2 regions of the Anaerotruncus sp. DFI.9.16 genome follow, and region 1 is predicted to be linked to the other one. Evidence: predicted binding sites of a transcription regulator. Region 1 holds the regulator's gene; the other holds the start of a gene.
What was found. Region 1 encodes HrcA, which represses chaperone genes, less so after heat shock. Its sites were predicted from a motif close to TGTTAGCACTCNNNNNNNNNGAGTGCTAACA; they were not measured.
Positions count from the first base shown of each region.

Region 2: the regulator HrcA is predicted to act here: its motif matches at 10,118-10,148, upstream of clpB (ATP-dependent chaperone ClpB).

Region 1 is NZ_JANFZX010000058.1:238-14,859, reverse strand. Features, by position in the region: gene NE609_RS14615 (YitT family protein) at 37-678, opposite strand; gene NE609_RS14610 (hypothetical protein) at 746-1,450, opposite strand; gene NE609_RS14605 (DUF5058 family protein) at 1,455-2,162, opposite strand; gene NE609_RS14600 (amidohydrolase family protein) at 2,568-3,752, shown strand; gene NE609_RS14595 (zinc dependent phospholipase C family protein) at 3,833-4,402, opposite strand; gene NE609_RS14590 (glycosyltransferase 87 family protein) at 4,456-5,784, opposite strand; gene NE609_RS14585 (hypothetical protein) at 5,895-6,446, opposite strand; gene NE609_RS14580 (M15 family metallopeptidase) at 6,436-7,179, opposite strand; gene NE609_RS14575 (16S rRNA (uracil(1498)-N(3))-methyltransferase) at 7,537-8,262, opposite strand; gene prmA (50S ribosomal protein L11 methyltransferase) at 8,267-9,187, opposite strand; gene dnaJ (molecular chaperone DnaJ) at 9,272-10,432, opposite strand; gene dnaK (molecular chaperone DnaK) at 10,538-12,385, opposite strand; gene grpE (nucleotide exchange factor GrpE) at 12,481-13,014, opposite strand; gene hrcA (heat-inducible transcriptional repressor HrcA) at 13,043-14,071, opposite strand; gene NE609_RS14545 (HPr family phosphocarrier protein) at 14,355-14,576, shown strand.
Region 2 is NZ_JANFZX010000012.1:11,222-27,626, forward strand. Features, by position in the region: gene NE609_RS07065 (M23/M56 family metallopeptidase) at 1-1,596, shown strand, start outside; gene NE609_RS07070 (MarR family winged helix-turn-helix transcriptional regulator) at 1,765-2,232, shown strand; gene NE609_RS07075 (ABC transporter ATP-binding protein) at 2,220-3,947, shown strand; gene NE609_RS07080 (ABC transporter ATP-binding protein) at 3,947-5,800, shown strand; gene NE609_RS07085 (GNAT family N-acetyltransferase) at 5,937-6,425, opposite strand; gene NE609_RS07090 (hypothetical protein) at 6,466-6,735, opposite strand; gene NE609_RS07095 (helix-turn-helix domain-containing protein) at 6,862-7,101, shown strand; gene NE609_RS07100 (helix-turn-helix domain-containing protein) at 7,112-7,342, shown strand; gene clpB (ATP-dependent chaperone ClpB) at 7,470-10,076, opposite strand; gene NE609_RS07110 (hypothetical protein) at 10,344-11,411, shown strand; gene NE609_RS07115 (hypothetical protein) at 11,472-12,440, opposite strand; gene fba (class II fructose-1,6-bisphosphate aldolase) at 12,624-13,487, opposite strand; gene NE609_RS07125 (sodium:alanine symporter family protein) at 13,685-15,100, shown strand; gene NE609_RS07130 (YjjG family noncanonical pyrimidine nucleotidase) at 15,066-15,746, shown strand; gene pheA (prephenate dehydratase) at 15,807-16,405, opposite strand, start outside.

The sequences.
Region 1 (14,622 bases):
AAAGGCGCGCGCCCCAAAGAGGGCGCGCGCCCGCCGCTACTTTTTCCGGCAGGCCCCGCGCTCCCGCAGGATGCGCAGCTGGTCGTCGAGGTAGACCTGCGGCACTGACTTGATGTCGAAGTGGACGAGGTCGAAGGTGAGGTTCATGAGCGGCCCGGTGACGAGCGCCACGATGACGGTGGCGATGCCGAACCGCCCGCCGAGCAGGGTGCCCGCCAAAATGGCGGAGAGCTCGAGCCCGCTCTTGGTGAACCGCACCGACCAGCCCGTCCGGCGGACGATGCCGATCATGAGCCCCTCGCGGGGACCGGCCCCGAGCCCCGCCCCCACATAGAAGTAGGTGGCGACGTTGAGCACCATGAGCCCACAGGCCACCATCAACAGCTTCTGCGGAAGGTTTTGGGCCGCGGGGATCAGATGATGCGCCTGGATGATGTCGACGATCGGGCCGGTGATGACCAGGTCGAGGATGTTCCCCAGTCCGATGCGGATGCCCATCCGCCAGTTGACCGCCAGCAGCACGACCGAGACGCCCAGCACCGCGGCCCCCAGCGAGATGCCCAGCGTGTGGGAGAGGCCGTCGCTCAGGACGTCCCACGGGGCCATGCCGATGCCCGACTGCGCGAACACGACGATGCCCACCGCGTAGAGTAGCAGTCCCACCAGCAGCTTGGACATGGATTTTACCGTGATATTGATGTTGTCAGCCTCCCTCTCCCCGGACGTTCTGATACGCGCGGGAGATTCAGATCTTTTTCTTCTTCCTGTAGATCAGGATGCCGACGGCGACCACCAGCACGACGTTCAGCAGCATCTGCAACGGCAGCGGGATGAACATTGAACCCACCGTCAGGATGAGCAGCGCGGAGATGACGCCGAAGGCGCCCAGGTCGGGGCGCTTGAGCATGAAGTTGGTGAACATGATCGCGAAGATCGAGGCGGGCACGTACTTGAACGCGTCCTTGACCGACGCGGGCAGCGCGCCGAGCAGCAGGGTCCCGCCGATCGCGCCGAGGGTGACGAAGATCAGGTTGGTGACGATCGAGCCCGCAATGCCGATCGTCGCCATGAGCTCGCCCTCCTTGGTGCCCGGCTTTACGCCGGTGACCTCCTGCGCGACCATCGCGCAGGGCAGGCGCATGTTGCTGATGTTGCCGCTCAAAAAGGCCATGTAGCTGCCCGCCGCGCCGAGCACGCCGTAGTAGGAGATCGGCTCGACCACCATCCAGGCGAACCCGGAGGAGACGACGAGCGTAAAGATGATCGCGATCTCGGCGGGGGTGGGCACGACGCCGTACACCAGCCAGAGGGTGAACGCGGGCACGAACGCCAGCACGAACCCGATGATCAGCGTGATGCTCCCGATGCGGATGGAGGGCTTTCCAAACTCCCTTGTGAACTGGTCGTCCGACATGCCCTTGAAATTCGATTCAGTCACTGCACTTTTCATCTCCTCAACCTCCAATCAGCCAGGCGCAGACCGGCGCGCAGACGATGCCCACGATCATGGCGATGCCCATGTGGTACTCCCGCAGCCAGGGCAGCTTTTTCACCGTCCTGGAGAGCCCCACCATGCAGAGCGACGCGCTCACGCAGGCGACGATCATCGGCAGCCCGGTCAGGCAGTTTTCCATCGTCATGTAGGACATGATGCCCAGCATGCTGGCCGTGCTGATCAGGGTCATGAGGTTTTTGTCGTATTTTTCGACCTTGACCTGCACCTTGTTCATCTGCGGGATAAAGACCAGCACGACGATCCAGGCCACCGAGAAGAGGCTCATCCCCCACAGGGCGGCGGCGTAGGCGCGGATGCCGAAGTCGGCGGCGCCCAGCGCGCTGCCCACGGCCTGCGCGCCGAGGCCGGCATTGATCATTTCGCCCGCGGCAGCGCCCATGACGGAAAGCCGCATCCACGAAACGGGCGACCCGACGGCGGACATGAGTCCCACCATCATGATGAAGACCGCGACGGACGGCCCGATGGCCGAGATCATCCCGGCGCGGAAGGCCTTGACGCAGTCGCTCTTGGAGATTCCCATCTTGACGGCGGTGGCGAACGCCCGGCGGGTATACAGAACCGCCTGGCAGAGCACCAGCAGCACCAGCGGGAAGCAGGATAGCCACATGATCGGGCTGTTTGCTATCGACAGATAATCGCTCATTTTTACCGCTCCTCAATTCTTTTGATCCGAAAAACACCTCTGGCGGCCGCTTTTTCTGTGGCCGGCCGCCGGTTCCACCGCCCCCTTACTGATTGCCGAACAACAAAATCAAACCGTCCCCCGTTATCGGTACAGACTATAGTTTGTTTTTGCTTTAACGTGTTAAATCATAGCGAATTTAAAGCGATTTGTCAAGAGCCCGCCGCGTTTTTCCGGAAAATTCATCCCCCGCCTTGACTTTTGCGCCCGGGGTTCCTATAATGGACATCAACAGCCCCCCAGGGGCAGCCGAACAACAAAGCCGGACAGGAATCCTCCGCATGGGCCGAGCGGCCGATGCGTATTCCGTTTGGGCTTTTTTTGTTTCCCCGCCGGTGCACAACGCAAACAGAAAGAAGGATTCTCATGCTGGTACTGAAAAACTGCCGCCTGATCCCGGCGCTTACCGAAGGATACGACCTGCCCGCCGCCGACATCGTCCTCGACGGGGAGCTCATCGCGGACATCCGTCCGGCGGGCGGAAGCTACGAGGACGCGCCCGTCCTCGACGTGGCGGGCAAAACCGTTCTGCCCGGCCTCTTCGACCTGCACACCCACCTGCACTCCCTCTCGGGCAACCTGATGGAGAACCAGCTCAAGGATTTCGGCACCTCCTGCTTCGACACCTGCGAATACGCCAATACCTATCTGAAGCTCGGCTACACCACCGTGCGCGACATGGGCAGTAACAGCCGCTGCGCCATCGCCGTGCGCAACGCGGTGCAGAAGGGCCAGATCACCGGCCCGCGCATCTACAGCGCGGGGCTGATGATCTCCCCCAAGGACGCGGGCAACGACGCCTTCAGCCTCATGTACAACGAGGCGGACGGGCGAGAGGCGGTCATCGGCGCGGTGCGCGAGGAGATCGCGCACGGGTGCGACTTCGTCAAATACATGGTGTCGGGCGCCTTCCTCAACGAGGGCAGCGTGCCGGGCAACCTGATCACGACAGAGGAGGAGCTGCGTACGGTGGTCGACACCGCGGCGGCCCGCGACAAATACGTGGCCGTCCACTGCCACGGCACCGAGGGCATCAAAATGAGCATCCGCGCGGGCGTACACACGATCGAGCACGCCACCCTCATCGACGAGGAGGGCGTCGACATGCTCGTCGGCTCGAAGGACACCTTCCTCGTCCCGACGATCGGCATCTTCCAGTTCCTCATCGACCTGAGCAAGGCCGACTCGAACGACTGGCGCGCCCTCAAGGCCAAGACCTACCTCCCCCTGCTCCAGCAGAGCCTGCGGACCGCCTACAAGGCGGGACTCCAGTTCGGCTGGGGCACCGACCTGGACATGGGCTCCTACGTGGAGAACCCCGCGCAGGAATTCCTGGTCCGCCGCGACCTGATCGGCATCTCCAACATCGACCTGCTGCGCCAGGCCACGATCAACAGCGCGGAGATCGCCGGCGCGGCCGACATGACCGGCTCGGTCAGGATCGGCAAATACGCCGACCTCGTGGTGATCGACGGCAACCCGGACGAGGACATCTCCGTCATGGGCAAGCCCCGCGCGCACGTCTTCAAGGGCGGCGTCCACGTCGGCTGAGGAGTTCCCCGGGAACGGCAAAAAAGGGCCCCGGTGCTTACGCACCGGGGCCCTTTCATCACGTTATTTCCGCGCCGGGCTCACGCCGCGGCAATCGCCGGCGTTTTCGCGCCGAGCATCCCCATCAGCAGGTCCACGCAGGCGGTCAGCGAAAAGACAAAATCCACGCCGTAGGAGGGGGCGAGCTGGGAGTACTGCTCGTGCAGCTCGTTGATCTGCTCGTAGAGCGCGGTGCTGTGGTCGATTTCCGCCGCGTTGGAGATGAGGTCGACCGCGTGCAGCATGCTGCGGCGTCGGTAGCCGTAGAACTGCATGAGGACTTCATATTTGAAGTGGCCGGCCTTGCTGCCGTCGAACGATTCGGAATGGGCGTAGCAGAAGAAGTCGGACATGAAGTGGCAGAGGATGCCCAGCTGCTTGCTGTATTCCTCCACCGACATGTTGTCGCCTTCCTTTGACAGGTGTTCCGCGCGCGCCATCACAAGGTCGTAAATGTCCTTTTTAAAATGCGAGAGCTTGAGCAGGCTCGGCGCAATATCGGGCAGGACGTTCCACCTCACAAAGCTCCCCTTGTCGAGCTCCACGCCGAGATTTTCGGTGAAGTAGGTGTAGAGGTACCTGCCCATCGTGATGTGCGAAAATAGGTTCATTGGAAACACCGCTTTCTGGTTATTGGGCCCGTAGGCCCTTTATCTGCAAGGCGTCAAGGCGCGCCGCGCTGCGGGTTCGGTCCTGGCGGCGACCCGCGCCACCGTTCGGGCAGCATCGCCCGGAAGGAGCGCGCGAAGCCGTAATGGCCGCGCCGGTAACAGACGCGCAGCGCAACCCAGGCCGTCGCGAAGTAGAGCAGCAGATTCACATGGGAGAGCGCGACGACGACCGCGTCGTAGTGGGCGATCCACCCGGCCTGCTTGTCGGCCGCGAAGATCTGCTGCAATACCAGGAACTGGTTGAGGAACACCATGACCGCCAGCGCCCCGAACGAGGCGAACATCCCGCGGCTGCGGTGCCGCGCCGCCGCGATGAGCGCCATCACAAGCACGGGGATCTGGTAACGCTCGTGCATGCGGGTCGTGAACATGAAGACGGTCTGCATGAAGAGGAACCCCATCAGCCAGACGCTCTTTTCGGTGGCCGTGAACCACACGGCCACAAGCAGCGCCAGAGCCGCGGCCAAAAGCAGGGTTGAAAGGTGGTCCGCCTGGATCAGACCGAGGATTTTCGTGCTGAAATGCTTATAATTGAGCCCCGCCGACGAATAGAAGTTGAAGGCGTTGAGGCTGGCCCCCTGGTACTGGCCGAAGCCGCCGAAGTAGATCTCCAGCGGCAGCGCCCAGCCCGAACGCGCCATGAAGGGCAGGAAGACCGCGAGCACCGTGCCCGCTCCCGCCGCCACGGTCCGGAAAATCCGTCTGGGCGGATAGGAGGTGAGCAGCGCGACCGCGTAGACGGGCGCGAAGTAAAGGGACTGGAACTTCATCAGGCAGGCCAGCGCCATGACGGCGCCCGACCAGACGGGCCTTCCCTCCTCGAGCAGCAGGAAGGCGAGCACCACCAAAAAGATCATGATGCTGTCCGTCTGCCCCCAGTAGGAGGAGTTGAGGATCCCGGCGGGATTGACCGCCCAGATCGCGGCGCCGGCCAGCCCCACGAGCTGCCCCTCCCGCCGCAGCACACGGTAGAGGAGCGGGATGCACGCGAGGTCGAACAGCACCTGCCACCCCTTGAGGGCGAGCATCATATAGGGGTCGAAGGCGCGCACCGCGCCGATCCCGAGCAGCTTCCCCGTCAGGAAGAGGGGGAAGAGAAAAAGGGGCGGATAGTCAAGGTTCCCTATATTGTTATAAGCGCCGAAGAAGTCGTTTGCCACTCCGGTCGACCAGTCCACATAGAAGCTCAGGTCGAAATAGTGCACGGTGATATAGGCGACCATCAGCCGCACCAGCGCGGCGAACGCCACCAGCACGGTCAAAAACCAGCGAATCTGCCCGCGTGAGGGGCAAAAGGAAGCGCCCAGTCTTTTTTCATCCATCAGTTTACTTCCATTGCAATCAAAATTTTATCATATCGCGCCAAAACTGTCTGTTGAAGGTGTGAAAATTTTGTAAACTTTCCACATTTCCGTCGTTTTGTATAAATTCCCTACGAAAAATAGCAGTCAATTAGGAAGTTTTGCTCATCCCCTGCGGGCGGTTCCTTGCGTTCCACCCGCGAAAAATATCCGTTTTCCCGCAACAGCTGCGCGAACGCCCCGGCGGATTTCCCGTCCGGGGCTGTGCAGGAGACGGTCAGCACCCGTCCGCCCGCGTCGCAGTCGAAATCCAAAATCGTCGCGCCCGCGTCCTCCGCCGCGTCGAGCAGCGCGGAAAACTGGGAGAGGTGCCGGCGCGGGGAGACCTCCATGTTGGTCACGACCCCGGCCATCGAATTGATATACTTCATGAGCAGCTCGGATTTCTCGGGGTCGCCTAAAATCTGCGAAAGCCGCCCCTCCTCGCCGGGCGTTGCGATCGCCGCGACGAGGCTGCTGCGCATGAGCTCCCCGCGCATATCCGCCGCGCGGGAGGCAAGCAGCATCCCCGCGGCCACGACGGCGGCCAGCGCCGCGAAAGCCACCGCCGCGGCTGCGGCGCGGCTCCGCCCGCCGCCCAGCATGCGGGACAGCCTGTGCGCGACCTTCTCCTTACTCAGCATACGTCTCCCCCGCCACTCCGAGATATTCCTCCAGCGAGACGCCGCGTTCGGTGATCTCCCGCGCCGCGTGCTTTCCAACATACCGGAAATGCCACGGCTCGTAGGTGATCCCGGTGATCTCCGTCTTGTCCTCCGGGTAACGCAGGATGAACCCGTACTCGGGCGCGTGCGCCGCGAGCCATTTGGCGGCCTGCGTTTCGGCAAAGCCGTGGTTGAGCATCTGGTAGCCGGGGGTCACGATGTCGGCCGCCAGCCCCGTCTCATGCTCGCTCGTGCCGGGAGGGGCGATCCACTGGGAGGTCACCTCGACCGCCTCCTCCTCGCTCAGGCCCAGCGAGATATACTCCTGCACCTTGTTGTTGAAATTCTGCCGCTGGCGCTCGGTCCCCCGGTAGGCGGAGACGACCATCAGGTCGACCCCCTGCGCGGCCGCGTCGTAGAGCATCCACAGCATCGAGCCCGCCGCATCCGCATCCATCTGGTAAGTGCCGCTCACCGGATAGAGTTCGGGCGTGTAGTCGTCCGGGACGGGGTTTTCCGCGTTCACAAGCAGCAGGTTCTCCAATTCGCCCACCTCTTCGCGGGGGATCATCGTGGGTTCCGGCATGGCGTCCTCCTCTTCCGGAGCGGATGAAACGCTCTCTTCCGGCGCGGGACCGCGCGCGGTGCAGCCGCTCAAAATCAGCAGCGCCGCCAGTAAAAGCGCCGTCCCGGTTTTCCATAATCGTTTCATTCTATGCCTCCCATGCCTGTTCGTATGTTCCGGCGCCGTCCCGCGGCGGGCACCCGTTCCCCGCCTGAACTCAACGTTTGGACGGGGCGCAGGAAGAATTGTTCTAGATATCTCCGCCCGCGTCTTTCGCACACCTCACGGGGCGCGCCTGCGGCGATTATCCGCGCCGCGCCTGAATCCAACGTTTTGAAGGGGTCCGGGGGAAACTTTTTCAAAGGTTGCAGGCCCATGCCCCGGCTGCGTCTCACGGGGCGCGCCTGCGGCGGTTGTCCACGCCGCGCCTGAGCCCAACGTTTTGAAGGGGTCCAGGGGAAACTTTTTCAAAAGTTTCCCCTGGTAGTATCTGCCGCGTCCGTCTCAAATATCCCCCGCCTCATAAAGGATGGCGGTGATGGCGGCAAGGGGCGCGGTCTCGCAGCGCAGGATGCGGCTGCCGAGCGAAAGGGTGAGCAGGCCGTTTTCGGCGGCGAAAGCCGCCTCGGAGGGCTCGAAGCCGCCCTCGCTGCCGACCATAATCGAAACCTCCCCGCCGAGCCGGCGGGAGAGCGCGCTTTTCAGGCTCTCGTCCGCGTTCTCATAGAAAAAGATGCCCAGCGGCGATTCCTTCATGCGCGCGACCGCCTCTCCGAAGCCGACAAGCGGTTCGACGGGCGGCACCCGGCCGCGGCCGCACTGCTTGGCGGCCTCGAGCGCGATGCGGTTGAGACGTTCAAGCTTTTTTTTCATCGACTTTTCATCGGGCCGGGAGACGCACCGGCGGGTCAGCACGGGCACGATCCGCCCGACGCCGAGCTCGACCGCCTTCTGCACGATCATTTCGAGCTTATCCCCCTTGGGCAGCGCCTGATAGAGGGTGATCTCCACCCCCGGCTCCCCGGCGGAGGGGGCGACCGCCTCCACCCGCAGGTCCACCCGCCCGGGATCGACCGCCTCGACGACGCACTGGTAGTCGTGCCCGGCGCTGTCGCAGACGGTGAGCGGCTCGCCGGGCTTCATGCGCAGGGAGAGCGCGATGTGGCGCGCGTCCTCGCCGGTGATGACAGCGGACCGCCCGTCCACCTCGCCGGTAAAAAACCGGGGCATTCCGCTACCCCCTCACGGCGGCCAGCGCGACCCAGCCGCCCGATTCGCGCCGGTCGGCGAGGCGGTAGCCCGCCCCTTCGAGGGCGGACACGACGTCCGCCTCCCGCGTGTCGATGATGCCCGACGCGATGAACACGCCGTCCGGCTCGAGGAACCGCCCGAGGTCGGGGATGAGGCGCAGGATGATGTCCGCGACGATGTTCGCGGTCACGACCGCGAACCGCCCGTCCACCCTGTCCGCGAGGTCGCCCGCCAAAAAGGCCGCCCGGTCCCCGACGCCGTTGGCGGCGGCGTTTTCCTTCGCGACCCGCACGGCCACCTCGTCGATGTCCACGCCGACGGCCGAATCCGCGCCGAGCAGCAGCGCCGCCACGGCGAGGATGCCGCTGCCGGTGCCGACGTCAAGCAGCTTCACGCCGGGCGCCGCGTATTTTTCGAGCAGCTGCATGCACAGCCGCGTCGTATCGTGGGTGCCGGTGCCGAACGCCATGCCGGGGTCCATCGTGAGCACGACCTCGCCGGGCGCCGGCGCGTAGTCCTCCCACGAGGGGCAGACGACCAGCCGCTCCCCCACCCTGGTGGGGAAGTAATATTTCTTCCAGGCGGTGGCCCAGTCCTCCTCGTCGACCTTGTCCGTCTCGACCGAGAAAGGGACCCCCTCCGCCTCCAGCCGCTCCCGCAGGTAGGAGACCGCCTCGAGCGGGCTCTCGCCGGGAGAGATGTAGAGGTGGATGACCGCGTGGGTGCGGTCGCGCTCCAGAAGCTCCTGCTCGATCAGGTCGACGTGCGCGATCTGCGGGGCGAGCTCCTCGATGTCGCTGTAGTCCTCGATATAGATGCCGTAGGGCACCACCATGTTGGCGACCGCCTCGGCGATTTCGATGCGCTCGACGGGCACCTTCAGTTTCACTTCACTGTACTGCATGCCGCTCCTCCTTGTCCTAGTACGCTAATGCTTAATTATACAACAAAACCGCCCCCATAGAAAGGGCGGTTTTGTAAACAATTCTTATTTCATCGCGTCCTTGAGCTTGTCGAAAAAGCTCTTGCGCTTTTCATAGTTGCGGTCGCTCGACAGGTCCTCGAACTTTTTAAGCGCGTCCTTCTGCTTGGCGTTCAGGTTGCGCGGGACCTCGATGTTGACCTTGACGTACTGGTCGCCGCGCCCGCGCCCGTTCACGTAGGGGATGCCCTTGTTGCGCAGGCGGAAGACGGTGCCCGACTGGGTGCCCTCGGGGACGTTGTACTTGACCTTGCCGTCGATGGTGGGCACGACAATCTCGTCCCCGAGCACCGCCTGGGTGAAGGTGATCGGGATGTCGCACCACACGTCGAAGCCGTCGCGCTCGAAGAGAGTGTCCGGGCGCAGCGTGACCATGATGTTCACGTCGCCCGACGGCCCGCCGTTGAGCCCCTCGTCACCCTGCCCGCGCAGCACGAAGGTCTGCCCGTCGTCGATGCCGGCGGGGACGGAGACCTCCAGCGTGCGGGTGTGGCGCACGCGGCCCATGCCGCGGCAGTCGCCGCACGGCTCCTTGACAATCTTGCCCTTGCCCGAGCACTTGGTGCAGGTGCGGGTGGTCTGGATGACGCCGATGGGGGTGCGCTGCTGGACCTTCACCTGACCGGTGCCGCCGCACTCGGGGCAGGTCTCGGGGGAGGTGCCCTTTTTGGCGCCGGAGCCGCCGCAGGTCTCGCATTTTTCAAGCCGCTGGACCGTGATCTGCTGCTTGCAGCCCTTGGCCGCCTCCATGAAGGAGAGGCCGACCGTCACGTTGATGTCGTTGCCGCGGATCGGGGCGTTGGGGTTGCGCGGCCGGGAGGAGCCGCCGCCGAATCCGCCGAATCCGCCGCCGAAGAAGCTCTCGAAGATGTCCCCGACGTCGAAGCCGCCGAAGCCCCCTCCGAAGCCGCCCGCCCCGGCGCCCGCGCCGTAGCTCGGGTCGACGCCCGCGTGGCCGAACTGGTCGTACCGCTGGCGCTTGGTGGAGTCGCTGAGCACCTCGTAGGCCTCGTTGACCTCCTTGAATTTGGCCTCGGCGGTCTTGTCCCCCGGGTTCATATCGGGATGGTACTGTTTGGCGAGCTTGCGGTACGCCTTTTTGAGGTCGTCCGCGGAGGCGTCCTTCGAGACGCCCAGTACATCGTAATAATCCCGTTTATCAGCCAATTGCCCTCACCTCTGCTTTCCGCTCCCATGTCACCGGAACGGCTGTTTCACGCGGCAAGGCGAGAGGCCCCGCCCCCCGCCTTGCCGCAGACTTTTTCCATTGTATTATTTTTTGTCGTCCTCGTCAACCTCGCGGTAGTCGGCGTCGACATAGTCCCCGCCGCCGGCGGAGGCGCCGCCGTCATCCTGCTGCGCGCCCGCCTCGGGGCCGGCGCTCTGCTGCGCCTGCTGGTACATCTTGGAGGACATCTCGTAGAAATCCTTCTGCAAATCCTCCTGCTTCTGCTTGATGTCGTCGACGTTCGTGCCCTTGAGCGCCTCTTTAAGGGCGTCGATCTTCTGCTGGACGCGGCTCTTCTCGTCGGCGGACACCTTGTCGCCCAGGTCGGTCAGCGCCTTTTCGGACTGGTAGACCATCTGGTCGGCGGCGTTGCGCACGTCAATCTCCTCGCGGCGCTTCTTGTCCTCCTCGGCGAACTGCTCCGCCTCCTTGACCGCCTTGTCGATGTCGTCCTTGGACATGTTGGTCGACGCGGTGATCGTGACGTTCTGCTCCTTGCCGGTGCCGAGGTCCTTCGCGGTGACGTGGACGATGCCGTTCGCGTCGATGTCGAAGGTGACCTCGATCTGCGGCACGCCGCGCGGCGCGGCCGGGATGCCGTCGAGCCGGAACATGCCCAGCGTCTTGTTGTCGCGGGCCATCTCGCGCTCGCCCTGGAGCACATGGACCTCGACCGAGGTCTGGCCGTCGGCGGCGGTGGAGAAGATCTGGCTCTTCTTGGTCGGGATGGTGGTGTTGCGCTCGATGATCTTGGTGCAGACACCGCCGAGCGTCTCAATGCCGAGGGAGAGCGGGGTGACATCGAGGAGCAGGAGCCCCTTCACGTCGCCGCCGAGCACGCCGCCCTGGATGGCCGCGCCGACCGCGACGCACTCGTCCGGGTTGATGCCCTTGAAGGGATCCTTGCCGCAGAACGCCTTAACCGCGTCCTGCACGGCGGGGATGCGGGTGGAACCGCCGACGAGCAGCACCTTGTCGAGGTCGGAGACCTTGAGGCCTGAGTCGGCCATCGCCTTGCGCACCGGCTCCATCGTCTTTTCGACGAGGTCGGCGGTCATCTCATTGAACTTCGCGCGGGTCAGCGTGACGTCGAGGTGCTTCGGCCCGGTCGCGTCGGCGGTGATGAAGGGCAGGTTGATGTTCGCCTGCGTCATGCCGGAAAGCTCGATCTTCGCCTTCTCGGCGGCCTCTTTCAGGCGCTGCATGGCCATCTTGTCGCCGCGCAGGTCGATGCCGGAGTCCTTCTTGAACTCGTCCGCCAGGTAGTTGATGATCCGCTCGTCGAAGTCGTCGCCGCCCAGGCGGGTGTTGCCGTTGGTGGCGAGGACCTCCTGGACGCCGTCGCCCATCTCGATGATCGAGACGTCGAAGGTACCGCCGCCGAGGTCGTAGACCATGACCTTCTGGTCCTGCTCCTTGTCGATGCCGTAGGCCAGCGCGGCCGCCGTCGGCTCGTTGATGATCCGCTTGACGTCGAGGCCGGCGATGCGTCCGGCGTCCTTGGTGGCCTGGCGCTGCGCGTCGGAGAAGTAGGCGGGCACGGTGATGACCGCCTCGGTGACCTTTTCGCCGAGGTAGGCTTCCGCGTCGTCGCGCAGCTTCTGCAGGACCATCGCGGAAATCTCCTGCGGGGTGTAGTTCTTGCTGTCGATCGTGACCTTGTAGCTGGAACCCATATGCCGCTTGATCGAGGAGATCGTGCGGTCGGGGTTGGTGATCGCCTGGCGCTTGGCCACCTGGCCCACCATGCGCTCGCCCGTCTTAGAGAACGCGACGACCGACGGGGTCGTGCGCGCGCCTTCCGCGTTGGCGATGACGACGGGCTCGCCGCCCTCCATGACCGCCACGCAGCTATTTGTCGTACCTAAGTCGATACCGATGATTTTTCCCATAATAAAAGCCCTCCAGATCTATTAAACTTAATTTTTACGAAAGGGATATCGTTTCGCGGCTCTGCCGCGGAATCGTCTGAACCTGATTTGCGCCGTCAGTTGGCGACCTTGACCATCGCGTGCCGGATGATCCGGTCCCCGAGCTTGTAGCCCTTCTGGAACACCTCGACGATGACGCCCGCCTCGGCGTCCTCATCCTCCACATGCATGACCGCGTTGTGGAAGTCGGGGCTGAAGACGTCGCCCGCCGCGCCGAACTCCTCGACGCCGAGCTTGGCGAAAACGTCCTTAAAGTTTTGCAGGATCATCTCGACGCCCTTTTTGAATTCGGCGTCGGTGCAGGGCGCCGCGAGCGCCCGCTCGATCGTGTCCACGACCGGCAAAAACTGCGCGACCGCGGCGGCGGTGGCCTGCGGGTAGATCGCTTCCTTCTCCCGGACGCTCCGCTTGCGGAAGTTGTCGTATTCCGCCATCGTGCGCAGCAGCTTGTCGTTCAGGGAATCGACCTGCTCCCTGAGGAGTTCGGCCTCGCTCTTTTCGGGGGCGGTCTGTTCAGCCTCCTGCGCGGGGGCCTCCTCCCGCTCCTGCGGCTCCGCCTGCGGAGCCGTGTCCTTCGTCTCTTCTGCCAAATCTGCTCACAACCTATCTCTGTTATTGTTATTCCTGCTCAAACGTCTCCGCAAGGAGCTTTCCCAGCGTTTTGGAGAAATACTCGATGTGCGGGATGATCTTCGCGTAATCCATGCGCACCGGCCCGATCACGCCGATCGCGCCCGAATTCTGCTCGCCGATCTTGTAGCGCGTGACAACCACCGAGGTGTCCGCCAGCTCGCTCTGGGGGTTCTCCTTGCCGATCGTGATAAAGACCGCGTCGCTTTTGGAGGCGAGCACCCCGAGGAGCTGTTCACGGTTGTTCATCGTCAGCAGCAGGTCGCGGGCGATGTCGGAGAACTCCTTGTAGCCCAGCAGGTTGACGCTGCCGGAGGTGTAAAACTGCCCCTCGTTGATCTCGCGGCAGAGCTCGTACACGGTGGCGAGCACCGGGACGAAGAGGGTGGAGTAGTCGCCGAGGGTCACGGCGATCGAGTTGATGTACCACTGGGAGATGTCCGAAACCGATTTGCCGACCAGGCGGCCGTTGCAGAACTGGTTGAGAAATTCGACGATCTCGGTGGTCAGCCCGAAGTCGACGCGGCAGACCTTGTTTTTGATGACGCCGTTGGTCGCGATGACCAGCACGACGACGGTCCGCGCGCCCGCAGGGACGATCTCGACCCGCTTGACCTGCACCGTCTTGGGGGTGATGGTGGTCGAGACGGTCGCGCACTTGGTGTAGTCGGCGAGGGCCTCGGCCGCGTCCTCCAGGAGCCTGTCGGGATCGGGGTCGCGCACGTTGAAGAGCGCGTCGATCTCGCGCTGCTCCTCCTCCGAGAGGGGCTGGCAGTGCATGAGTTGGTCGACGTAGATGCGGTAGCCCAGATGGGAGGGCACCCGCCCCGCCGAGGTGTGGGGCTGTTCGAGCAGCCCCATGTCGAAGAGCGCCGCCATATCGTTGCGGATGGTGGCGGAGGACACCTGGAAGTCAAGCTTCCGGGCGACCGTCTTGGATCCGACGGGCTCCCCCGTCTCGATATAGGTTTCGACGATGGCCGTCAGGACCTTCAGTTTTCGAATGTCGAGCTTCACCGTTCCCACCTCACATTCCCGTTCCCGGCGAAGGGCTCTTTAGCACTCATTATTTACGAGTGCCAACAACTATAATGTACCACACTTTTCTGCAAAGTCAAGGGAATTCACGAAATGTTTACAGAATTTCTAGCACTCTATATAGTTGAATGCTAATTATGTAAATTATGTACAAACTTTAAAAAATTCATTGTACATATTGACATTGCTTCCATTTTGTAGTTTAATAGGGACAGAGAGAGAATCAATCATTTCACAACCGACAACATAAGGAGGTTTTATCATGATCATCAAAGACGTTATGCTTCACTCCGCGGAGGACCTCCGCCAGTTCATGTATCTCGCCATGCAGTCGTCCGAGGACATCGGCGTGCACACCACCGACGGCAAGATCGCGGACGCGAAATCGATTCTCGGACTGATGGCGCTCGACTACAACAAGCCCGTCAAGGTCGTCACCGAGGACAGCCACTTCATCAAGCAGATCGAAAAGTGGGCGGTCTAAGGTATCCCCGCCTCACGGACGAGGGCCGGCGGTCCTCCCCGCGTTC
Region 2 (16,405 bases), on a different contig from region 1:
GCGGAAACCGCGGCGGCATCCGCGCCGCTTTCCTGGCGGGAACTGGCCGCGCTCGCGTGGACGTGCGGCGCGGCCGCGCTGCTTTTGCAGCGCGCGTGGGCGGCCCTCCGGTTCCACCGCGCCCTGCGGCGGACGAGCCGCCCCGTCGCGGACCGGGAGACGCTCGCTCTCTTCGCCGCGTGCAAGGAGGAGCTTCGCGTCCGCCGCGCCGTCCGGCTGGAGCGGTGCCCCCTCGCCGGCACGCCGATGCTCGTGGGGCTCCTGCGGCCCCGCGTCCTGCTCCCCGACGCGCCCGCAGACCCGGACGCGCTGCGCTTTATCCTGCTGCATGAACTGACCCATCTGAAGAGCGGGGACCTCTTCTATAAGCTCGCGGGGCTGGCGGCCTGCGTCGTCCACTGGTTCAATCCGTTCGCATGGCTCGCCCTGCACCGGATCAACGCGCTCTGCGAGCCCGCCTGCGACGAACGCCTCGCGCGGCCGATGGACGCGGACGAACGGCGCGGCTACGGCCGCGCGATCCTCGGCGCGATGGGGACCGTGCGCGCCGCCCCGCCTCTCTCCACCCCCTTCAGCCTGCACAAAGAGGATGTCAAAAGGAGGCTCACCCTCATGATGAACTGCAAGAAATCGACCCGGGTCCTGCTCGCGGCGGCCGTCTGTTCCGCCGTGCTGCTCGGGTTCGTGGGGATGTCGATCTCCACCTTCCTGATCGCGCCCGCCGAAGCCGCTTCCCCCTCCGAAAGCTCCCGTCTGCTGGCCCCCTCCCCCGAGCGGCTGGCGAAGGAGCTCGCCGGCGGCGTCGTCTTTGATTTCGAGTCGGGCGAACTGCGCATCGCCATCCCGGACGAGCTCCCGGACGGCTGGGCGTGGTCCATCCACCCCGCGGGGCGGGCCGCGATGGGGGACGGCGCCATGAGCGTCCACTGGTTTGAGGCGGAGTCCGCCGCCAACGACTGGCGGCCTGGCGGGACCTATACCGCGCCGATCGGCGGGGAGCTGCTCTCCTATGACGTGGAGTTCGCGCTGCTCGACGGCGCGGGCCGGGAGCGCGCCGCCGGGAACCTCTCGTGGGACGCGGGCGAAGCCGCCTCCGCGCCCGCCGTCATCGGCGGCGCGGACGGTCCGACCTCGATCATCGTGGCCCCGCGGCTCACGCCGCCGCTTGCCGGGCTGACGGTGGCCGCGCCCTTCGACAAGGGCCCCGGGCACAAGGGCGTCGACTACCGGGCGGAGCCGGGCGAGGCCGTCTTTGCGGCGGCGGACGGGAACGTCTCCGAAGCCGGCTGGGACGGCGCGTACGGCTACCGGGTCGTCCTCGATCACGGGGACGGCTTCCAGACCCTCTACGCCCACTGCAAGGAGCTCGCCGTCGCGGCCGGGGACGCCGTCGCGGCGGGCCAGCGGATCGCCTCTGCCGGCTCGACCGGCAACGCCGCGGGCCCCTGCCTGCACTTTGAGGTCCGCCTGAACGGGGAGCCGGTGGAGCCTCCCGCCTTCTCCTTTGAAGAGGCGGAGGGGTCCGCGCCGCAGCCCGGCGCGGGGACGCCGAATCTGGTGAAGGACGAATCCTCCTCCACCCTCATCGAAGATTGAGCGGGAAGGGTTTGTATAGATTGCTCAGATGAATCCTGAACAAATTGTTAACTCTGGTAAAATCTATTGACTTTCCCGCAGGCACTGCATAAAATTAGTTAGACGGCTAATGATTAGCTGTCTAACTATTTTTTTGCTGTGTTTGCAACATGACAGGAGCAGATTCCAATGGATGAAATCTATCAGGTTATCCACATCGACTGGGAGCTCGTCTCCCTGCACAAGCAGTGCATGAACCGGCTGATGAGCGACCGGGGCGTCTATCCCGGACAGCCGCCGCTGCTCTTCACGCTCGGCAGGATGGGCGCGTGCAACCAGGCCGACCTGGCCAAGGCGCTGCACATCAGCCCAGCCACCATCGCCGTCTCCCTCAAGCGAATGGAAAAATCCGGATTCGTCAAGCGGGTGCCCGACCCGGGCGACCTGCGTTCCAACCGCATCGAACTCACCGACGAGGGTCGCGAGGCCGCCGCGTGGGCCGACCGCGCCATCCACACCGTCAATGAGCAGATGTACCGGGACTTCACCCCCGAGGAATTTTCCCAGATCGTGCATTTTTACCAGCGGATGCAGCAAAATTTGATCAGGCTCAAACAGGAGCTCTACGGACAGGAGGAACCCACTTGCGCAAACTGATCTCTTACCTCGCGCCCTACAAAAAGTCGGTCATGATCGCCGTCGCGTTCATGCTGCTCGACGTCGTCTGCGAGGTCGTCCAGCCGACGCTCATGTCCGACATCGTCGGCCGGGGTATCCAGACGGGCAACATCCCCTTCATCCTCGGCGTCGGCGCGCTGATGATCCTCTTCGCGCTGCTCGCGATCGTCGCGGGCTTCGGCAACGCGCGCCATTCCGCCAGGGCGGGCGTCGGCTTTGCAGCCGGTCTGCGCCGCGGCCTTTTCGAGAAGGTGCAGACCTTCTCCTTCAAGAACATCGACGACTTCTCCACCGCCTCCCTCGCCACCCGTCTCACCAACGACGTGACGCTTCTTCAGAACGCGGGCATCATGAGCCTGCGCCTCATGATCCGCGCGCCGCTCATGTTCGTCTTCGCGATGATCATGGCGCTGCGGATGAACGCCCGGCTGGCGGTCGTGCTCGTCGTCATCATCCCCACCCTGCTGCTCGCGCTCGGCTTCATCATCAAGACGGCCCTGCCCCTCTTCAACCAGATGCAGGCGCGCATGGACGCCCTCAACGGCAGCGTGCGGGAGAACCTCACCAACGTGCGCGTCGTCAAGTCGTTCGTGCAGCAGGACTATGAGAAACGGAAGTTCAAATCCGCCAACGACGCCCTCACCGGCGCCTCCCTGCGCGCGATGAACGTCGTCATCTTCAACATGCCGGTTATGATGCTCGTCATGAACCTCGCCACCGTCTCGGTCATCTGGTTCGGCGGCGGGCAGGTCATCCGCGGGGAGCTCCAAGCCGCCCAGATGGTCGCCTTCATCAACTACATCTTCCAGATCCTCATGTCTCTCATGATGCTCTCGATGATGTTCGTCCTCTTCTCCCGCGCCTCCGCCTCCTACAAGCGCGTCATGGAGGTGCTGAACACCGAGGTCGACCTCACTGACGAGCAGGGCGCCGGCGAACGCCCGATTCGCGGCGACGTCACCTTCGAGCACGTCTCCTTCAAATACGACCCCGCCAACGGGGAAAACGTCCTGCGGGACATCACCCTCTCGGTCAAGGCCGGCCAGACGGTCGCCGTCATCGGCGGCACCGGCGCGGGCAAGAGCTCCCTCGTGCAGCTCATCCCCCGCCTCTACGACGCCACCGAGGGCCGCGTGCTGATCGACGGGCGCGACGTGCGGGAATACACCGTCGAGTCGCTGCGCAGCCAGGTCGGCATGGTGCTCCAGAAGAACACCCTCTTCTCGGGCTCGATCCGCGACAACCTCAAATGGGGCGACGAGCACGCCTCCGACGAGGAGGTCGAGGCGGCGGCAAAGGCCGCCCAGGCCCACGATTTCATCATGGGCTTCCCGAACGGCTACGACACCTGGATCGAGCAGGGGGGCGTCAACGTCTCGGGCGGGCAGAAGCAGCGGCTGTGCATCGCGCGCGCCCTGCTCAAAAAGCCGCCCATCCTCATCCTCGACGACTCGACCAGCGCCGTCGACACCGCCACCGAGCGCCGCATCCGCGACGCCTTCGACACCGAGCTGAGCGGCACCACCAAATTCATCATCGCCCAGCGCATCTCGTCGGTGAAGGACGCGGACCAGATCGTCATCCTCTCGGACGGCCAGATCGCCGACGTGGGCACCCACGACGAGCTGCTCGGGCGCAGCGAGGAATACCAGGAGATCTACTATTCCCAGCAGGAAAAGGAGGCGGATGCGTAATGCCTCATCGTAAAGTCGTCGTCCAGCAGAAGCCGAAGAACTTCGGCGCGGCGGTCAAATTCGTGTGGGGATACCTGCGCCGCCGCAAATCGGCGCTCTTCCTCGCGGCGGTCATGGTCCTGCTCAACATCGGCGCTTCGCTGGCGGGCACCGCCATGCTCCAGCCGATCATCGACAACTTCCTCGAGCCGGTCGTGGCCATCCCCGTCGCCGCGCGGTTCGCCGGCCTCTTCAAGGGGATCATCACCCTTCTGTGCATCTACCTCGTCGCGGTTTGCGCGAGCTACCTGCAAACCCGCCTGATGCTCACCGTCACCCAGCGTTCGATCAACGACCTGCGGCGGGAGCTCTTCGACCACCTGCAGGACCTCTCGGTCCGCTACTACGACACCCACACCCACGGCGAGATGATGAGCCGCTTTTCCAACGACGTGGACACCCTCAACGATGCGCTCGCCAACTCGCTGACCTCCCTTTTTTCGAGTGTCATCACGCTCGCGGGCATCCTCGGCCTCATGCTCTCCAAGAGCATCCCGCTCACCATCCTGACGCTGCTTATGACCCCGCTGATGTTTTTCGTCGCGGGCAGGCTCATGAAGGTGAGCAGTAAATATTTCATCGCCCAGCAGGCCAACCTCGGCAAGGTCAACGGCTATGTGGAGGAGATCATCACCGGCCAGAAGGTCGTCAAGGTCTTCTGCCACGAGCAGGACGCGCTCGAGGAGTTCGACCGGCTCAACGGCGAGCTTCAGGAGGCGGCCACCACCGCCCAGAGCTATTCCGGCCTCATGATGCCCGTCATGATGAACATCTCCACCGTCAACTACGCGCTCGTCGCCGCCATCGGCGGCATCCTCTCGATCTTCGGCTTCATCAGCGTCGGCGGGCTGGTCGTTTTCCTCCAGCTCACCCGCCAGTTCAGCCGCCCGATCAACGAGGCATCCAGCCAGTACAATGCGGTCATCACCGCCATCGCGGGCGCGGAACGCATCTACGAGGTCATGCGCGAGCCGGTCGAGGAACCCGACCCCGCCCACGCCGCCGACCTCGTCCGCGACGGGCACGCCTTCTACTGGCAGTGCTACCGCGACGACGGCGCCCCCGCCGAGCGCGTCCCCGTGCGCGGGGACGTCCGGTTCGAGGACGTGACCTTCGGCTACGCCCCCGAAAAGACCGTGCTCCGCCACATCTCCCTCTACGCGAAGCCCGGCCAGAAGATCGCCTTCGTCGGCTCCACCGGCGCGGGCAAGACGACCGTCACCAACCTGCTCACCCGCTTCTACGACATCGCGGAGGGCCGCATCACGATCGACGGCATCGACATCCGCCAGATCAAGAAGGACAGTCTGCGCCGGTCGCTCGCGATGGTGCTTCAGGACACCCACCTCTTCACCGGGACCGTGCGGGACAACATCCGCTACGGACGCCCCGACGCCACCGACGAGGAGGTCGAACAGGCCGCGCGGCTCGCGTCGGCGCACTCCTTCATCATGCGCCTGCCCCACGGCTACGACACGGTGATCGAGGGGGACGGCGCGAACCTCAGCCAGGGCCAGCGCCAGCTGCTCAACATCGCGCGCGCCGCCTGCGCCGACGCGCCCATCCTCATCCTCGACGAGGCGACCAGCTCGGTCGACACCCGCACCGAGCGCCACATCGAGCACGGCCTCGACCGGCTCATGGAGGGCCGCACCACCTTCGTCATCGCCCACCGCCTCTCGACCGTCCGCAACTCGAACGCCATCATGGTGCTCGAACAGGGCGAGATCATCGAGCGCGGCAGCCACGACGACCTGCTCGCCCTGCACGGCCGCTACTACCAGCTCTATACCGGCGTGGCGGAGCTCGACTAAGGGGGGATTTTGAAAAATCCCCCCTTAGAACCCCCAAAAACTTTTGTTTCAGGCGGGGCGCTCCGCCTCCCGGCAGCACGCCGCCCGTGACGCAAGATGCCCCCTCCGGCCTTACGGCCGGAGGGGGCTTTTCGTTTTAGATGAGCGGCTTATTGAAGAGGAAGAGGTCCGCGTAGCTGCCGTCCTTGAAGCGGTAGCCGTTTTTCGTCGTGCCGATGTGCTCGAACCCGAGGCGTTCATAGAGCTTGATCGCCGCCGTATTGGTGCAGACGACGGCGTTGAACTGGAGTCCCACGAATCCGCACGCCGGGCACATCTCCAGCGAATGACGCACCAGCTTTTCCCCCACGCCGAGGCCCCGCGCCCCGGACGAAACGCCGTAGGACGCGTTCGCGATATGCCCGCAGCGCCCCGCGTTGTTGGGATGCAGGATGTAGAGCCCCAGCACCTTCCCGTCCGCTTCGGCGACCCCGGTGAAGGACTGCGCCGCGAAAAACTCCCGCGCCTCCTCCTCCGTAAAGGGCCTGTCCTGCGGAAAGCTGTTCCCCTCCTCGACGATCCCGTTCCAGATGGCGGTCATCGCCGGGAGATCGGCGTCGGTGAACTTCCTCACGGTCACTTGCATTGTCAAAACCCCTTTCAGACGGGGGAATTATACACCTTTTTCAGAGGACATGCAACTGTTTTAAGGATTCCACGCAGTCCGCGTAGCCCTGCCGGTAGAGGTATTCCGCCTCCGCGCTTTCCGCATCGGCAAGAGCCGCCAGCAGGTCATGGACGAAAAAATGGTCGTTGGGATGGACGTTTTGCAGGCAGGCCGCCTCGCAGTCGTCCAGCCGCCTGCGCAAAAGGCGGCTCTCCCCGCTCTCCCGGAATCGCTGGTGCGCCCGCTCGTACATCGCGCCCAGATATTCTTCAAATTCTTCCGACAGCATGGCGCAACCCCTCCCGATATGATATAATTATGATAATTATCGATTATACTACAATCATTTACCTCTAAGTAGATTTCCCGTTCTAATTATATTCTACTATAAGGTAAATGTCAAGGGGAAATTTTTATGTTTCAGCCGATAGAAATGGGAGCCCGGATTTATGCGCTGCGCTGTGCCCGCGGAATAAGCCAGAAACAGCTGGGGGACGCCATCGGCCTCTCGCACAAGGCAATCAGCACCCTCGAAAGCGGGGCCCGCTCCACCACGCTGGAAAAGCTCGTGCGCCTTTCCGAGTTTTTTAACGTCTCGGCAGATTATTTATTGGGATTGGCAAACGACCCAACCCGCCACTACCTCGACGATTGAAGGAGGACTCATGCTGGACAAAAAAGTTTTTGGCGAACGTGTCAGGCTTTTGCGCTCCGGACGATCCGCCGCGCAGGATGAGCTGGCAAAGTTGCTGGGCGTTACGCGGACGCAGATCAGCGACATTGAAAACGGCAAAACCACCACCTCATTGGAACGACTGGTGCTGCTCTCCGACTACTTCGGGGTGTCCACCGACTACCTGCTGGGCCTGACGGAGAACCCCGAACGGGCGCGGTAGCCCCGCCTCACGGGTCGCGCCCGCTAAGAGGCGCGCGGCCGGCCTGATAAAAGTTTTCGGGGCCCGGGGGGCTTTTTCAAAAGCCCCCCGAAAAAGAAAAACCCGCCTTGCGGCGGGTTTTCTCTTTTTAGGCGGCCCTTCTGATAACCAACTCCCCGTCTTCGAGAACTGCCTCGAGCCGGGTGCCGGGGGCAAGGTCCTCGGCGATGATCATGCGGGCGAGGAGCGTTTCGAGCTTGTGCTGGAGGAACCGCTTGAGGGGGCGCGCCCCGTAGACGGGGTCGTAGCCCTGGTCGACGATATACTCCTTCGCCTCGGGCGAGAGGGCCAGGGTGAGCTGCTTGTCGGCGAGGCGCTTTTGCAGGTCGGCCATGAGCAGGTCGACGATCTGCGCGATCTCGGATTTTTGCAGCGGCTTATAGAAGACGATCTCGTCGAGGCGGTTGAGGAACTCGGGGCGGAACTGCTGCTTGAGCAGCCCGTCCACCGCCTTGCGGGCCTCCTCGGTGATCCGGCCGTCTTCGTCGATCCCCTCGAGGATGTAGGGCGAGCCGAGGTTGGAGGTCAGGATGATAATCGTATTTTTAAAGTCCACGGTGCGGCCCTGGCTGTCGGTGATGCGGCCGTCGTCGAGCACCTGGAGCAGGATGTTGAAGACGTCGGGATGGGCCTTTTCGATCTCGTCGAAGAGGACGACCGAGTAGGGCTTGCGGCGCACCGCCTCGGTAAGCTGGCCGCCCTCCTCGTAGCCGACGTATCCCGGAGGCGCGCCGATCAGGCGGCTGACCGAGAATTTCTCCATGTATTCACTCATATCGATGCGCACGATGTTGCGCTCATCGTCGAAGAGCGCCTGCGCGAGCGCCTTGGCGAGCTCGGTCTTGCCGACGCCCGTCGGGCCGAGGAAGAGGAAGGAGCCGATCGGGCGGCCCTGGTCCTGGATGCCCGCGCGGGAGCGTAAAATCGCCTCGCTGACGGTGGTGACCGCCTCGTCCTGACCGATGACCCGCTCATGCAGGATGCTCTCCATATGCAGCAGCTTCTGCCGCTCCCCCTCCATCAGCCGCGCCACGGGGATACCCGTCCAGCGGCCGACGATCCGCGCGATCTCCTCCTCGGTGACGCGGTCGCGCAGGAGGGTGGAGTCCTTCTCCGCCGCGCCCGCGAGCTTTTCCTCCTCCTCCAGTTCCTTCTGGAGGGCGGGGAGCTTGCCGTATTTGAGCTCGGCGGCGCGGTTGAGGTCGTATTCCCGTTCGGCCTTCTCGATGTCCGCGTTCACCTGCTCGAGCTCCTCGCGCAGCCTCTGTACCTTGGTGATCGCGTTCTTTTCGTTCTCCCAGCGGGCCTTCATCGCTTTGAACTGCTCGCGCATTTCCGCGAGTTCCCGCTGGATCTCCTGCAAATGCTCCCTGGAAATCTGGTCGGTCTCCTTTTTGAGCGCCGCCTCCTCGATCTCATGCTGCATGATCTTGCGGGAGAGGTCGTCGAGCTCGGACGGCATCGAGTCCATCTCGGTGCGGATCATCGCGCACGCCTCGTCCACAAGGTCGATCGCCTTGTCGGGCAGGAAGCGGTCGGTGATGTAGCGGTTGGAGAGGACCGCCGCCGCGATGAGCGCCTGGTCCTGGATTTTGACGCCGTGGAACACCTCGTAGCGCTCCTTGAGCCCGCGCAGGATCGAGATCGTGTCCTCGACGGTCGGCTCGTTCACCAGCACCGGCTGGAACCGGCGTTCGAGCGCGGCGTCCTTTTCGATGTACTGGCGGTACTCGTTGAGGGTGGTCGCGCCGATGCAGTGCAGTTCGCCGCGCGCGAGCATCGGCTTTAAGAGGTTGCCCGCGTCCATCGAGCCCTCCGTCTTGCCCGCGCCCACGATGGTGTGCAGCTCGTCGATGAAGAGGATGATCCTGCCCTCGCTCTTCTTGATCTCCTGCAATACCGCCTTGAGGCGCTCCTCAAATTCGCCGCGGAATTTCGCGCCCGCGATCAGCGCGCCCATGTCGAGCGAAAAGATCGTGCGGTCCTTGAGGTTTTCGGGCACGTCCCCGCGCACGATGCGCAGCGCGAGTCCCTCGGCGATGGCCGTCTTGCCGACGCCCGGCTCGCCGATGAGGACGGGGTTGTTCTTGGTCTTGCGCGAGAGGATGCGGATGACGTTGCGGATCTCGTTGTCGCGGCCGATGACCGGGTCGAGCTTCTGGTTGCGCGCCTGCTCGACGAGGTCGGTGCCGTACTTTTTCAGCGCGTCATAGGTGTCCTCCGGGGTGTCGGAGGTGACGCGGGTGTTGCCGCGCACGCTCACCAGCGCCGAGAGAAAGCCGTCCTTCGTCAGGCGGAAGCGCGAAAGGAGCTGCCCCAGCGCGCCGTTCGGGTTTTCGAGCAGCGCGAGCATGACGTGCTCGACCGAGACGTATTCGTCCTTCATCCGGTCGGCGAGCTTTTCCGCCTGGACCAGCGCGCGGTCGACCTCCTGCGAGACGTAGATCTTGCCCTGCTCGCGGCCGGGCCCGGAGACGCGCGGCAGCCGCTCGACCTCGGCGCGCACGTCGGAGAGCAGCGCGGCAGGGTCGATCTCCATCTTTTTGAGCATCTGGCCGATGAGGCCGTCCTCCTGCGCGATCAGCGCGTAGAGCAGATGCTGCTGTTCGATCTGCATGTTCTGGTATTCGGTCGCGAGGTCCTGCGCGCTTTGCAGCGCCTCGAGCGACTTCTGGGTGAATTTCTGAGCGTTCATAGACACCCTCCTCCTTTATGTGAAAGCTGTTTGATACGGCGTTTTAGCACTCTATTATCTCGAGTGCTAACTCTATAGTACCCCAAACCGCAGGGGAAATCAAGTACAAATTGTAAACATTTTTCCTGTGAATTGTGCCTGGTTTTTTCCCATTTCCCGGCGAATTTGAACGGTTTCTGAACTTTGCCCCCCGGCGGTTGACGGGGGCCGGATTTGGGGATATCATAGGATTACACCAAAATTTTCATCTGTAAGAAGGGATTTCATATGAAGCGTTCCGTTCTCGCCTGCGCGCTCGCGCTGGCCTGCGCGCTCTCCCTCGCGGCCCCCGCGCTCGCCGCGGAAAAAGCCCCCTCCCTCGCGGGCGACTCCAAGACGACCGCCGTCGCCAAGGTCTATGAATATGACCCCCACCGCTACCTCGCGAACGGCAATTCGGTCTACGGAAACACGCTGACCGTCGCCGCGGACGAGCGGGTCTACGACGACTCGGGCAAGCTGTGGCGGGTCACCGATTCCTCCGCCTTCTACGACTCCTCCGCCTTCCGCTGCTCGGTCAAGACGACCGCCAACGCGATGAACGCGCGGTCGATCCGCCAGTCGGACGAGCCGATCGTCGGGGCGGGCGCCTGCTTTGTCGTGACCCTCTCGAAGGACGGGATGTACGACAACACCGGCATCGGCTTCACGGTGACCTATACCGCCGTCAAGGACACCGCCCTGCCCGTCTCCCCGCTCGGCGCGAACACCGGCACGGCCTCCGAGCTGACGGTCAAAAGCGGCGCGAAGATCGTCATCGACTACACGCTGCGCATCACCGAGGACACCCTCTTCCCCTCCTCCTACCTGAAAACCAGCCCCGACTGGTACGGCGACCTCTTCTATTTCAAGGACGTCGAGCACCCGATCGGCGCGGAGGACATCGTCCTCACCCCGACCCAGGAGGGAGACAGCGACTACACCTGGGAGGACGAGGACATCATCGTCGCCGAGCTCTCCGGCTCGGACATCCTCTACGCGCCCAAGCTTTCGACCCGCCGCGCCGACACCGGCCGCAACCACACGGCCCCCCTTGGGGAGATGTATACCCGCTTCTTCCGCGGCAACCCCGACGCAAAGGGCGGCACGCTCACCCTTGTGAACCCCTACCTCACCTTCGACGGCGAGGAGACGGTCCCCCACAGGCAGATCCACATCTATGAGGCGACCGAAGCCGGCGACCTCAAGGACGTGACCAGCCGCTTCAAGTACACCACCGATTCCGACGGGCGCGGGGCGTTCTCGGCAAAGGTCCGGACGCTCGGGAATTATATCATTACCGCCAAGGCTCTCTGAAAGCATAAGCAAGGCCCGGATTTCATGCGAAATCCGGGCCTTTTTACCGCCGTGCTTATATCACTTCGTTTTTACCTGGAGGGACTGCGCCATCTTCTTGAGGGCGGCGCGGTCGGCCTGATCGTCGGCAGTGATAAAGATGTGCATCATGCTGCCGTCCTTCAGCCTCGTGAGCGTCTCCACGCGATTGTTGGAGGCGGACCAGACGACCGACTTCCCGAGGATGGTGCCCTTGCTCTGCGTACCGTAGGGCTTCCCGTCCGTCGAAGGGTGGAAGCCCAGATAGATGCCCATCGACGGGGCCGAAGTGTCCAGGGGAGTCACTTTCTCGATGTAGTAGACCAAAAAATCTACGCCGAACTGCTCGATCACCACATAATCCTTGTCGAGGCTGATCTGGTACCCCGCGCCATCCAGCGTCTCCCTGCGGGCGGCGGTGTTCAGCATCCGTTCCCCCGGCTTCAGCGTGGCAATCACCCGGTCGCAGAGCGCACGGCATTGATTGGGGGAGCGGTAGGCCTCGGGCGTGACCAGAAAAGAGAGCATAATGAGTCCGTTGTCGGCGGTCCGCACCACCACGGCACTGACGAGGATCGCTTCACCCTGTGGGTCTGTCGCGGGGATTTTGAGCTTTGCCGCCGAAAAACCGGGCTCCGAGCAGGCCAGCTCATAACCGAACTCCGCGTCCTGCCAATTGGATGAAAAGATGAGTTCCAGATCCTTTACAAAATCGCCGGTGGAATAGCGGAACATCTCCTGCGCATACACAACCAGCTCCGCGCCGCCGATATTTTCAGACATCAGCCGGGTCTCGCGCGCAGAGGAGGACATGGGTCCCATGATATCGCGCTGTATCGCCGCGTCCTCGGTTCCGGTCGGCATCCGGATGGTCAGCCGGCCGTCGAGCACGGAATAGGGTTCCTGCCGCAGTGCGCGGTTAAAGAGGGAATCGGCTTCCTGCGCCGACACGGCCTGCCCGGGCAGAAGCAGGAAGAGCGCCAGCAAAACGGAGAAAAACTTTTTCAACATCAGAACCCCTCCCAACTGATCGACGTTGTGTCTCTGTTGTGTCCTTACTGTCAATATATCAGATTCACGCGGGAAAAGATAGCGCAAGACTGCACAAAATAATGGCGTAAACATATGGGCCCGGGGAGGCGGGAGAACTAAAACATCCGCCGGTTCAGCCGGCGGATGTTTTTTCTTTATGCTTTACGCCTTGCCGACCGAGCCGAAGAGCTCCATCTTCTCCTTGACGGTCGCCTTGATCGCGTCGCAGCCGGGCGCGAGCAGCTTGCGGGGGTCGAAGCCCTTGCCCTGCCGGTCCTTGCCCTCCTCGATATATTTGCGGGTGGCCGCCGCGAAGGAGAGCTGGCACTCGGTATTGACGTTGATCTTGCTGACGCCCAGCGAGATCGCCTTTTTGATCATGTCGGCCGGGATGCCCGTGCCGCCGTGAAGGACGAGCGGCATCGACGGGTTCAGCTTCTGGATTTCGCTGAGCACCTCGAAGTTGAGGCCCTTCCAGTTTTCAGGATACTGGCCGTGGATGTTGCCGATGCCCGCCGCCAGCATCGTCACGCCGAGGTCGGCGATGCGCTTGCACTCGGCGGGGTCCGCGACCTCGCCGCCGCCCACGACGCCGTCCTCCTCGCCGCCGATCGCGCCGACCTCGCACTCGACCGAAATGCCCTTGGAAGCGGCCAGCGCGATGATCTCCTTGCTCTTTTCGATGTTCTCCTCGATCGGATAGTGGGAGCCGTCGAACATGACCGACGAGAAGCCCGCCGCGATCGCCTTTTTGGCGCCCTCATAGCTGCCGTGGTCGAGGTGCAGCGCCACCGGCACGGTGATGCCGAGGCTTTCGACCATCGCTTTGGTCATCGCCGCGACCGTCTCGAAGCCGCACATATATTTGCCCGCGCCCTCGGAGACGCCGAGAATGATGGGGGAGCTCAACTCCTGCGCCGCGAGCAGGGCCATCTTGGTCCACTCAAGGTTATTGATGTTGAACTGCCCGACCGCGTAATGTCCCTCATGGGCCTTGGTAAGCATGTCCTTCGCCGATACTAACATGTTTCGTCCTCCTCGATCATATGTTGGAATGGTACGTCCCGCGCCCGCCGGACGCGGGCGCGATTGTGCAATGGTTCTATTATATGGGATTATTTGCAAAAAATCAAATTTTTTTGCCCGGACGCGCCGTTGACGCGCCCGCGCGCAAAATGCTATGATGTTTCCGGGACTCCCCGGGAACACGCTGGGAGGATGGCATGGAAAAACTCGCGGAAGGGATCGCAAAGCTCAACCAACTGGTCGGCGGCTTCGTGTGGGGGCCCGTCATGATCGGCTTCCTGCTGCTCGCGGGCCTCTATTTTACGGTCGGCACCGGTTTTTTCCAATTTCGGCGGTTCGGGTTGTGGCTGCGCGGCACCCTTTTCGCCATCTTCCGCAGCCCCGATGTGCGCGACCGGCGCGATCCCGGCGCGATCTCCCAGTTCCAGGCGCTCGCCACCGCGCTGGCGGGCACCATCGGCACCGGCAACATCGTCGGCGTGGCCACCGCGATCACGGCGGGCGGGCCGGGGGCCATCTTCTGGATGTGGATCTCCGCGCTCGTCGGCATGATGACCAAATACGCCGAAAACGTCCTCGGCAACCGCTACCGCTACCGCGACGCCCATGGCAAATGGGTCGGCGGGCCGATGGTCTACATCGAACGGGGGCTCGGCTGCCGCTGGCTCGCGGTCCTCTTCGCCGTCTTCTGCGCGGCCGCCTCCTTCGGCATCGGCAACATGACCCAAGCCAACTCCATTTCGGGGGCGCTCGCCTCCTCCTTCGGCCTCTCCCCGCTCGCCGTCGGTATCGCCGTCGCCACCCTCGCCGGGGTGGTCATCCTCGGCGGCATCAAGCGGCTCGCCTCGGTCACGGAAAAGCTCGTGCCCTTCATGGCGGTCACCTACACCCTCGGCGGCGTTCTCATCATCTGCCTCAACTGGCGCGGCATCCCCGCCGCCTTCTCCGCCATCCTCTCCGATGCGTTCACCCTGCGGGCCGCGGGGGGCGGCGCGGTGGGATTCATCCTCTCGGACGCCGTCCGCTACGGCGTGGCGCGCGGGGTCTTCACCAACGAGGCCGGGCTCGGCAGCTCGGTCATCGTCAATTCCGCCTCCAACGTGAAGGAACCCGTCCGCCAGGGGATGTGGGGGATCTTCGAGGTCTTTTTCGACACGATCGTCATGTGCACGATCACCGCGCTGGCCATCCTCACCTCGGGCGCGCACCTGCTCGGCGGGGACGGCGCGGAGCTCGCCATCGCCGCCTTCTCCAGCGGCTTCGGCCGGTTCGGCGGGGTGTTCATCACGCTGGCCGTCTGCTGCTTCGCCTTCGCCACCATCCTCGGCTGGTCCTACTACGGCGAACGTGCCGTCGACTACCTCTTCGGCGCACGTGCCCGTATCGGCTACCGCCTCTGCTTCATCGGCATGACCGTCGTCGGCTGCGTGGGCAGCCTCCAGCTCGTCTGGAGCGTCTCCGACACCTTCAACGGCCTCATGGCCCTGCCCAACCTGATCGCGGTGCTGCTGCTCTCCCCGGAGGTGTTCGCCGCCACCCGCGACTACCTCGGACGTATCAAAAAAGGAGGACCCTCCCATGAAATACGACGTCATTCTGCTCGACGCGGATGAGACCCTCTTCGACTACCGGCGGGCCGCCCGCGAGGCCCTCGCGGGCACCTGCGCCGCCTTCGGCGTCCCCTTCAACGAAGAAGTCCACGCCCGCTACCACGCGATCAACGACGCGCTCTGGAGGCTCTACGAGCAGGGCGGCACCACGCAGGAGGCCCTGCGGGTCGGGCGGTTCGAGCGGCTCGCCGCCGCGCTCGGCGCGTCCTTCGACCCCGCCGACTTCAACGCCGCCTACACCGCCGCGCTCGGCGAGGGGGCCTATCTGCGCGAGGGCGCGCTCGAACTCTGCCGGGCGCTTTCCGGAAAGCACCCCCTCTACATCGCCACCAACGGCCTTGTCGCGACCCAGAAGCGGCGGCTCGAAAAGTCCCCCCTGCGCCCGCTCATCTCGGACATGTTCATCTCGGAGGAGATCGGCTTCCAAAAGCCGCGCAAGGAATATTTCGACGCGGTGCTCGCGGCAGTCGGGAACCCCGACCCCTCCCGCGTCATCCTGCTGGGCGACTCGCTCACCTCCGACATGGCGGGCGGCAGAAACGCCGGCGTCGCCACCTGCTGGCTCGCGCCGGAGGACGCCGTCGACACGGTCGGCTGCGACTACCGCGTCTCCGTCCTCCCCGATTTCATCCCCATCGCGCTGGCGTAGCGCGCTGCAAAACGCAAAAAACAGGCGGACGCGACTGCGTCCGCCTGTTTTTCATTCCGTTCAGTCCCGGTCGCTCCGGTAGGCGCCGAGCAGCCGGAAATCCTTGGCCCCGGCGGAGATCTCCGCGAGCACGCCGCGCACGTCGTCGCTGTCGACGTCCCCCTCGAAATCGAGGTAGAAGCGGTAGCTCCACAGCTCCTCGGGGATGGGGCGGGACTCGATCTTCACAAGGTTGATCCGCCGGTCGGCGAAGTGCCGTAGGGTGTTGTAGAGGGTGCCCGATTCGTTGTCGAGCGAAAAGGCGAGGCTCACCTTGTCCGCCCCGGCGGGCGCGAGCGCGCGCCCGATGACGATGAAGCGGGTCGCGTTGTGGCGGCTGTTCTCGATCGCCGGGGCGATGATTTCAAGCCCGTAGAGGGCGGCCGCGCGTTCGCTCGCGATCGCCGCCTTGGTGGGGTCGCCCGACGCGGCCACCAGGCGGGCGCTTTCGGCGGTGCTGTGGAACACGGCCTGTTCCCAGCCGGGGTGCTCCACCAGAAAGCGGCTGCTCTGCTCGAGGCCCTGCTCGTGGGAATAGACGGCGCGCACCGTGTCGAGCGTCGCGCCCGCCACGCCCACGAGGTTCTGATGGATGCGCAGGCGACGCTCGCCGACGATGA